Regions from separate parts of the Mesorhizobium sp. P160219 genome, predicted to be linked through region 1. Evidence: riboswitches for the same ligand, from Rfam matches in the RefSeq annotation. Region 1 holds a riboswitch; the other holds the start of a gene.
What was found. A riboswitch is a leader RNA that binds a small molecule or an ion and turns the genes downstream of it on or off. The one in region 1 is predicted to bind thiamine pyrophosphate.
Positions count from the first base shown of each region.

Region 2: it holds a riboswitch for thiamine pyrophosphate, as region 1 does, so the genes downstream of both, AC3EMP_RS15485 (YkoF family thiamine/hydroxymethylpyrimidine-binding protein) here and thiB (thiamine ABC transporter substrate binding subunit) in region 1, are expected to answer to the same signal.

Region 1 covers NZ_JBYNWG010000001.1:314,567-318,966, forward strand. Annotated here, with positions in the region: gene thiP (thiamine/thiamine pyrophosphate ABC transporter permease) at 1-687, opposite strand, end outside; gene thiB (thiamine ABC transporter substrate binding subunit) at 908-1,915, opposite strand; TPP riboswitch at 1,959-2,073, opposite strand; gene AC3EMP_RS01595 (thiamine diphosphokinase) at 2,236-2,895, shown strand; gene AC3EMP_RS01600 (ABC-F family ATP-binding cassette domain-containing protein) at 2,897-4,400, shown strand, end outside.
Region 2 covers NZ_JBYNWG010000001.1:3,199,363-3,203,762, forward strand. Annotated here, with positions in the region: gene AC3EMP_RS15460 (DUF1236 domain-containing protein) at 1-149, shown strand, start outside; gene AC3EMP_RS15465 (hypothetical protein) at 248-463, shown strand; gene AC3EMP_RS15470 (DUF2934 domain-containing protein) at 556-795, shown strand; gene AC3EMP_RS15475 (hypothetical protein) at 955-1,206, opposite strand; partial or broken gene AC3EMP_RS15480 (GSU2403 family nucleotidyltransferase fold protein) at 1,472-1,861, opposite strand; TPP riboswitch at 2,072-2,184, shown strand; gene AC3EMP_RS15485 (YkoF family thiamine/hydroxymethylpyrimidine-binding protein) at 2,175-2,783, shown strand; gene AC3EMP_RS15490 (ABC transporter permease) at 3,039-3,881, shown strand; gene AC3EMP_RS15495 (ABC transporter ATP-binding protein) at 3,878-4,400, shown strand, end outside.

The DNA.
Region 1 (4,400 bases):
GAAACGCAGCGCCTGATAGATGGCGACTTCCAGCGTCGTCGCCGCCGGCCCGCCGCCGAGGATCAGCACGATGGTGAAGGAGGTGATGCAAAGCATGAAGACAAGCCCGGCGACGCCCGGCAGCGCGGCGCGCAGCACCGGCCACTCGATCAGCCGGAAGGCTGGCCTCGCCCCCATGCCGAGCTGGCTCGCCAGCCGCCATTGATCGGCCGGCACCGTTCCCAGCGCTTCGAGGAACAGCCGGGTGGCCAGCGGCAGGTTGAAGAAGACGTGGGCGACGAGGATGCCCGGCAGCCCATAGATGTCGGGCCAGCTCTGGCCACCGATCGCGGCGAAATAACCGGCGCGGCCATAGAGCGCCAGTATGCCCAGCGCTGCGACAATCGCCGGCAAGGCAAGGGGCACAGTAAACAGCTGCAGGATGAAGCCGCGTCCGAAGAAGCGCGGATGCCGCGACAGCGCCCGGGCGACGAACAGCGCCGGTACGGCGGAAAGCAGCATCGAGAGCGCAGCCTGCCAGAGCGTGAAGCGGACAACGCGCAGGAGATAGAGGTCAAAGGCGGACGCGGCGCCGGAAAGGTCGTGCGCGCCTTCGCGGATAAGGCCGGCGAAGGCGCCACCGATCAGCAGCGCGATTGCCGCAAGCGCGACAATGCCGGCCGTGATGCGGGGGTCAGAGCGTTGCACTCTTTACCGGGCGTCGCGTTCCTTCGCGCCCCCCTCTGTCCTGCCGGACATCTCCCCCACGAGGGGGGAGATTGGCGGTTTTAGCGCTCCGCTCATTCCTGCAGCTTCGGAGATTGGCGAAAGTCAACGTAAAGGCCAATCTCCCCCCTCGTGGGGGAGATGTCCGGCAGGACAGAGGGGGGCGCCGTAGAGCACTCATCTTTTGACTATACAGCCAAATCTACTTGCTCATCACCGCCAGCCATTCATCCACCCAGGCCTTGCGATTTGCCGCGACCTCTTCCGGGCTGAACAGCAAGGTCTTCGCCGGCTTGACCAGCCTATCAAAAGCCGGATTGAGCGGCTTGTCGGTTTTCCCGGCCGGGAACATCCAGTTGGTCTCCGGAATGACATCCTGGAATTTCGGCCCGGTCATGAAGGCCAGGAACTTCGCCGCCAGCGGGTTCTTCGCGCCCGTGGTGGTGATGCCGGCGACCTCGACCTGCAGATACTCGCCTTCCTCGAACGAGGCCGCCTGGTAGCGCCCGGTGTTCTCGGCCACCATGTGGTAGGCCGGCGACGTCGTATAGGAAAGCACCATCGGCGCCTCGCCCTTGGAGAACAGGCCATAGGCCTCGCTCCAGCCCGGCGTCACCGTCAGCACTTTGCCCTTGAGTTTCGCCCAGGCTTCCGGCGCCTTGTCGCCATAGACCGACTTGACCCACAGCAGCAGGCCGAGGCCCGGCGTCGACGTCCTCGGATCCTGGATGACGATCTTGTCGGCGGCATCGCCCTCGACCAGTTCCTTCAGGCTCTTCGGCGGGCTCTTCAGCTTTTCGGTGTCGTAGACGACGGCGAAATAACCATAATCGTAGGGCACGAAAGTGTCGTCGCTCCAGCCGCCCGGCACGTTGTTTTCAGCCACCGCGCCATGTGGGACAAACAGGCCGGAAGCCTTGGCTTCCGCGGTGAGGTTGGTGTCGAGACCAAGCACGATATCGGCCTTGGTCGAGGCACCTTCGAGCTTGACGCGGTTGAGAAGTGCGACGCCGTCGGCGACCGAGACGAAGTCGACGCTGCAGCCACACTCGGCCTCGAATTCCTTCTTCACCTGGGGGCCTGGACCCCAGTCGGCAGTGAAACTCTCATAGGTATAGATCGTGAGTTTTTCCTGCGCGCACGCAGGGCTTGCCAGTAGCGAAACAGCAAGCCCCAGCGCTGGGACAAGACGGGACAAAAAAATGCGCATCGGCGCCTCCTTCATTCGTGTTGAAAGGAATTGAGGCGTCGGGCTGTCCGAAGCGTCTAATCCCTCCGCCGGTACAAACCGGATCAGGTTCAGCGGGTTGGCGAGACTGCCTCTCAGCCGGTCCGCGAAGATCGCGTCCGGCACCCCGTTAGAGCGTTTCGACACATAGGCCCGGCCAAGGTGCCACGCAAGTGGAAGTTTGCCCGAGCGTGATCCCGGAAAGTGGAATCCGTTTCCGGAAAAAGATCATGCTCCAACAAAGAGTGACGGTGCCGCTCGGCCTTCCGTTTCGTCGGCGGGGCTGGTAAGGGCCAGCGGATATGAGCACATTCACCATCCTGCTTGGCGGCGATCTCGTCCGCACGCCGCGGCTCGACCGCCAGGTCGCGGGCACGCGCGTCATCGCCGCCGACGCCGGCATCGATCATGCCCGCCTGCTCGGCGTGATGCCGGAGCTGTGGGTCGGCGATTTCGATTCCGTGCCGGCGGACCTGCCTGCCGATCTCGCCGCCGTGCCGCGGGAGGTGTTTCCTCCCGAAAAGGACAAGACCGATGGCGAACTGGCGATCGCGGCGGCATTGGAACGCGGCGCCACCAGCCTGGTGCTGGCCGGCGCTTTCGGCGGCAAGCGCGCCGACCACGCCTTCCTCCATCTGGCGCTCAGCCTGCGGCTGGCCGAGGCCGGCACAAAATTGCTGTTGACCAGCGGAGCGCAGGAAGGCGCCCCTCTGCTGCCTGGCAAGGCCGGCTTCGACTATGCCGACGGAACGCTGTTTTCGGTGCTCGGCTTTTCCGATCTTTCGGGCCTCACCGTGTCCGGCGCGAAGTGGCCGCTCGACCATGTCGAGGTCGTGTTCGGCTCGTCGCTGACCATCTCGAACGAGGTCAAGTCCAACACGACCGGGGGCGGCCTCGAAATCGCGCTCGGCCATGGCCGCGCGCTGCTGCTCGCCCACCCCTACCCCTTGCCTGAAAGCTGACATGGCCCCGCCCCTTCTCAACCTCGACGGCATAAGACTGACCTTTGGCGGCACGCCGCTGCTCGATGGCGCCGAACTGACGGCGTCCGCCGGTGACAAGATCGCGCTCGTCGGCCGCAACGGCTCCGGCAAGTCGACGCTCCTGAAGATTGCTGCTGGTCTGATCGAGCCGCAAGACGGCGAGGTCTTCCGCCAGCCTTCGGCAACGGTGCGCTATCTCCCGCAAATGCCCGACATGGACGGCTTTGCCAATGTGCGCGCCTATGTCGAGGCCGGGCTTGGGCCTGCCGACGATCCCTACCGCGCCACATATCTGATGGAGCATCTCGGCCTCGCCGGCACGGAGAACCCCAACGATCTCTCCGGCGGCGAGGCGCGCCGCGCAGCACTTGCCCGCGTCATGGCGCCCGAACCCGATATTCTGCTGCTTGATGAGCCGACGAACCATCTCGATTTGTCGGTCATCGAATGGCTGGAAGAAGAGCTTGTCCGGACGTCTTCGGCGCTGATCGTCATCTCGCACGACCGTCGCTTCCTCGAACGCGTCTCGCGCGCCACTGTCTGGCTCGACCGTGGCCAGACCCGCCGCCTCGACAAGGGCTTTGGCCATTTCGAGGAATGGCGCGACCTTGTGCTGGAAGAGGAAGAGCGCGAACAGCACAAGCTCGGCCGCCAGATCGTGCGCGAGGAGCATTGGCTGCGCTATGGCGTGACGGCTCGCCGCAAACGCAACATGCGCCGCCTGGGCGAACTGCAGACCATGCGCCAGCGTTTTCGCGGCCATCGCGGCGCCGAGGGCTCGGCGACCATGGTGGCCAGCGACGCCGCCGAATCCGGCAAGCTGGTGATTGAGGCCAAGAACATCGAGAAGAGTTTTGGCGACCTGACCGTGGTCAAGGGCTTCTCGACCCGCATCCAGCGCGGCGATCGCGTCGGCCTTGTCGGGCCGAACGGCGCCGGCAAGACGACGCTGTTGAAGATGCTCACCGGCGAGATGAAGCCCGATGCCGGCTCGGTGCGGCTCGGCACCAATCTGGAAATCGCCACGCTCGACCAGAAGCGCGAGGCGGTCGATCCGGCCGAGACCCTGGCGCAGTATCTCACGGACGGGCGCGGCGAAAACCTCGTCATCAATGGCGAGCAGCGCCATGTCGTGTCCTACATGAAGGATTTCCTGTTCAAGCCGGAACAGGCGCGCACCCCGGTGCGCGAGCTGTCCGGCGGCGAACGGGCGCGGCTGCTCCTGGCGCGTGTTCTGGCGCGGCCGGCCAACCTTCTGGTGCTCGACGAGCCGACCAACGATCTCGACATGGAGACGCTGGAACTGTTGCAGGAACTTGTCGCCGGCTTTGCCGGCACGGTCATCCTGGTCAGCCACGACCGCGACTTCCTCGACCGCACCGTCACCAGCATCATCGCCCCGGACGGAGGCGGCCGCTGGATCGAATATGCCGGTGGCTATTCCGACATGCTGGCGCAGCGCGGCGGCACCCGGCTCGACGACC
Region 2 (4,400 bases), 2.9 Mb from region 1:
TCGGCGTCGAATTGAATGTCGGCACTGCCTTGCCTGACACTGTCGAGCTGCAGGAGGTTCCCGACGTTCAGTACAGATACGCCGTCGTCGACAACCATACCGTGTTGGTCGACCCCAGCACGCGCAGGATTGTCGAGGTGGTCGAGTAACGCTCGACAACCTAACCATTCATCGGTGATACGGCCCTGTCGTTCTTCCCAAAAGGGCGGCAGGGCCGAATGACGAACATGATGAAAGGAGAATTGCCATGTTGCCGCATGTCGAGACCCCGAACTCCGCCAATGTTGCGGCGTGTTGCGACAAGTTGCTGGCCGAGCGCAACACGGCGCTGTTATCGATGAAGGAAGCGATCGCGCTCCTGCGGGAGCGCACCGGCACCGATCGTTCGGATGCCGACCTCGCCGGGCTGATCGTCAAGAAAGCGGCGCTGCTCGGCGTTGCGGTGATTTCCGACCCGCGCTGAGATGTCTCGTCACTCAAGACGCCGGCCGAATTTTCGGCTAATGTTTTCGTGGAATCTGGACCAACCGACCGGACCCAACCACGGAGGCTTAAGTGACGGACGACAAACAGGACCGCATTCGCCAGCGCGCGCACGAGATCTGGGAAAAGGCCGGCCGGCCTGAAGGCGCGCATCAGGAACACTGGGAGCAGGCCACGGCTGAAGTCGATGGCGCGGTCGCCAAGCCAAAAAAGGCGGCGAAGAAAGCTGACGCCAAGCCCGCCAAGGCAGCCGCCAAGCCAAAGGCAGCGAAGCCTGCCGCCGCAAAGTCCGGCAAAGCCAAATCGAAATAAGGCCAAGTCGAAATAAGACCAGTCGAAATAAAGCAAGGCCGGAATTCGCTGGCCGGGCCATCCTTGGCGCCCGCCGTTCAGGCGCGCCCGAGCCTCTCAACCTGACGAATTGCGCCTGCGACGGGCAGCGCAATTCCTTGTGTTTGGCGACAGGCGCCCTCATGCCTCCCAGGCATAACTCGACAGCGCAAAGCGAATGCCGGCAGCTGTCATGGCCAGTTCGCATTCGGTGATCTGGCGCAGGTGGCGCAGATAGCGCGTTACAGTCTGTGGCAGCCAGCCGGCGCAGGCCTCGACATAGGCGCGGCTGTGAACAAGGGTGCCGGTCGACAGCCTCTCGTCCTTCTCGGCAACGACTTTCAGATATTGGCGGATGAAGCGGATGTCGTCGGCGATGTCTTGGCTGGCCATTCGCCAAGCCCCGGCGAGGCGTTCGCACTGATCGAATGACAAGGGCAACAAAGGGGGCGGCAATAAAGGCGGCGGCAACAAAGGCGGCGGCAACGACGGGGGTGACAGCAAAGGCCGAGAGAGATCGGCGAAGGCAACATGGTTCGCTGTGCTCAAGGACATTCCTCTCTGCGAAAAGAGATATCGTACTTTATGTACGAATAAGCGTCAAGCCAATTTCGTACGGTTGGGACGATGAAAATGAATATAGCAGCGGTCGCTTCAGCTAATCCCGCATCGTGAATCCTTCAGGAGTCGCACCAATTTCGCGGAGGGATTTCCCCAGGATGGTGTGACTGTTTTCCCTCGTGGCGGCGTCGAACAGGTTCAAGCCGCCCCGGATCGTCTCGCGCCAGTTTTCGCCCTTGTCCCACGCTTCCATGAAGGCGAAGGCAAGGTCGTCCTGGCGACGCGTGGCTTCGAGCGCTTGGGTCAGCAGGCGCGCTTGATGGAGATCCTTCTCCCGCTTGGCGCCAGCGCTCGGCCCGCGTCGCGAGGCGACGATCAGCTTGTGGATGGCGTAGCGCTGGGGCGAGGGGACCAGCACAGGCAAGCCCGAGCGATGCAGGAGCACAGTCCGGATGGGGTCGCGGATAAGGAAATCCAGAAACCGTAAGGGCTGCGCGGAGTCTCTGCCGTTTTCTTATAATTACGTTTATCAGCTTGAATTTCAACGCAGTTATAAGAAGTTCGTGGAAACGTTATAACGCAACGAACTGACGAGTCGTCTGTTAACGCCCGGGCGCCCGGCACGTCTGGCCCAAAACACTTTCCCGCAGTGCCTCAACAAACGGCTTCCCCAATGCCGCGAACGGTGCTTTAACCCGCCCATCCACAGGGGTGCTCCGTATCGTCGGGGCTGAGATGAGGGCGGCAAGCCTTCGGACCCTAAAGCTGATCTGGATAATACCAGCGGAGCGAGGCGGGCGATGTTTTCAGGCGCACAGATTTCCCTTTATCCCATGACCGACGATTTCGTCGGCGTCATCCTCGGCGCGCTCGGCGCGCTCGATCCCTGGCGCGACCGGCTGCGGATCGAAACCGATGACATCTCGACCCTTATGGTCGGGCCGCCCGAGGTGCTGTTTCCCGCCATGCGCGACCTGTTCGTCGCGGCGGCCAAAAGCGGCAAGCACTGCGTGCTTTCGGCGGCGGTCTCGCGCGGCTGTCCGGGCGAGCCCAACGATCCGATCTGCCGCTCCGACGAGACCGGCGGCCCCGCCATTCCGCTGGACGAGCGCAAGATCGCCGCGATCCGCGCTGTCCAGGCCACGCCGTCGACCGGCCAGCCGGTGGCGGCGCAGTTCTCGCTCTACGTTATGGGCACGGGCGACCATATGGACGAGATCTACGGCTGCATCGATTTCCTGAAACAGTCCGGCGTCTTTGAGCGCTCAAAGAACTTCTGCACCAAATTGCGTGGCGATGCCGGTGCGGTGTTTGCCACGCTCAACGAGGCCTTCTGCCGCTTCGGCCCCGGCGCCGGCCACGTCACCCTCGACATCACGATCTCGGCGAACAGCCCGAGCGCCGTCTGAGCCGCGGCTCAAGCGTCGTTCCTTGAGGATATTGCCGTGGCTGGTTTATCTGACCCATTGCGTGGAGGAGATGCCTCTGACCCCTCAGCACAGAGAGGAGGGGAGCCATTGGCGATTGGCGAAGACCGCGATGCCCACGAATCTCCCCCCTCGAGCAGGAGATGGCCGGCAGGCCAGAGGGGGTCCCAGCGCGTGGAGCGCCGACGTCCTTTTCGCATCGGCAAGGCGTGGGCGCTCTATGCGAGACGACCCCCTCTGTCGCCTTCGGCGACATCTCCCCCTCGAGGGGGGAGATTAGCCGCAGCCATCGCCAAGACCATCCCCGCCGCCTGCGCCTCCGCCCTGCTCCTCGCGGCGTGGGAGCTCTACGCCCGCTATGGTGGCGCTGCGCCCACCATGCTGCCGGCGCCGTCGCGCGTGCTGCAGCAGGCCTGGGAGCATCGCGCTGCCCTTGCCGACAACACGCTGCCCACCATCCGCGCCACATCAGCAGGCTTCGCCTGCTCGTTGGTCGCTGCCTTCGTGCTTTCGGCGCTGGTCGATTTCTTGGCCCCGCTGCGCCGCGCGCTGTTTCCGCTGCTGATCGTCAGCCAGACCTTGCCGCTGGTCGCGATCGCGCCGCTCATCGTACTGTGGTTCGGCTTCGGGCTGATGCCAAAAATCCTGCTTGTGGCGCTCGTTACCTTCTTCCCGATGATGGTGGCGCTGGTCGAGGGTTTTGCCGCGACCAGCAAGGCGATTTCGCAGATGCTCGCCACCATGGGGGCAGGGCGCTGGCGCATCTTCTGGCTGGCGCGCCTGCCTTCGGCGCTGCCCTATTTCTTCGCCGGGCTGCGCATCTCCATCACCTACGCCGTCGTCGGCGCGATCTTCGCCGAATATGCGGGGGCGGCGAAGGGGCTGGGCATCTACATGCTCAATGCCAAGAACAACTTTCGGCCCGATCTGGTGCTCGCCGCGGTCGCCGTCAGCGCCGCGCTCACGCTTGTCTTGTTCGCCATTGCGGTGCTCGTCCAGCGCTTCGCCATGCCTTGGGAGAATGCAGGGAGCGAAAGCCGCGACGGCAAGGTTGAAGCTGCAGAAGAGAACCGTCAATGACGCGGCTCGAACTCCGGGACATCAGGAAGAACTTCGGCGCGCTTGAGGTGCTCGCCGGCATTTCGCTTCATGTCGCGGCCGGCGAGTTCGTCTCCATCCTCGGCCCTTCCGGCGCCGGCAAGTCGACGCTGTTCCAGTTGCTGACCGGCGCGCTGAAAGGCGAGGGCGACATGCGCTTCGACGGCGCGCCATTGCAGGGCAGCCCCTTCGCCTTCATGCCGCAGCGCGACGCGCTGATGCCGTGGCGGCGCGTCATCGACAATGTGACGCTGGGGCTGGAAGTGCAGGGTCTTGGCCGCAAGGCGGCGCGCGAACGCGTCGCGCCGCTGTTTGCCGAGTTCGGCCTTGCCGGCTTTGAGCGCGCCTGGCCGGCGAAACTTTCCGGCGGCATGCGCCAGCGCGCGGCGCTTTTGCGCACCGTGGTGCAGCAGCGCGACATGCTGCTGCTCGACGAGCCCTTTGGCGCGCTGGATGCACTGACCCGCGCGGGTATGCAGCGCTGGCTGGAAGGCATGTGGC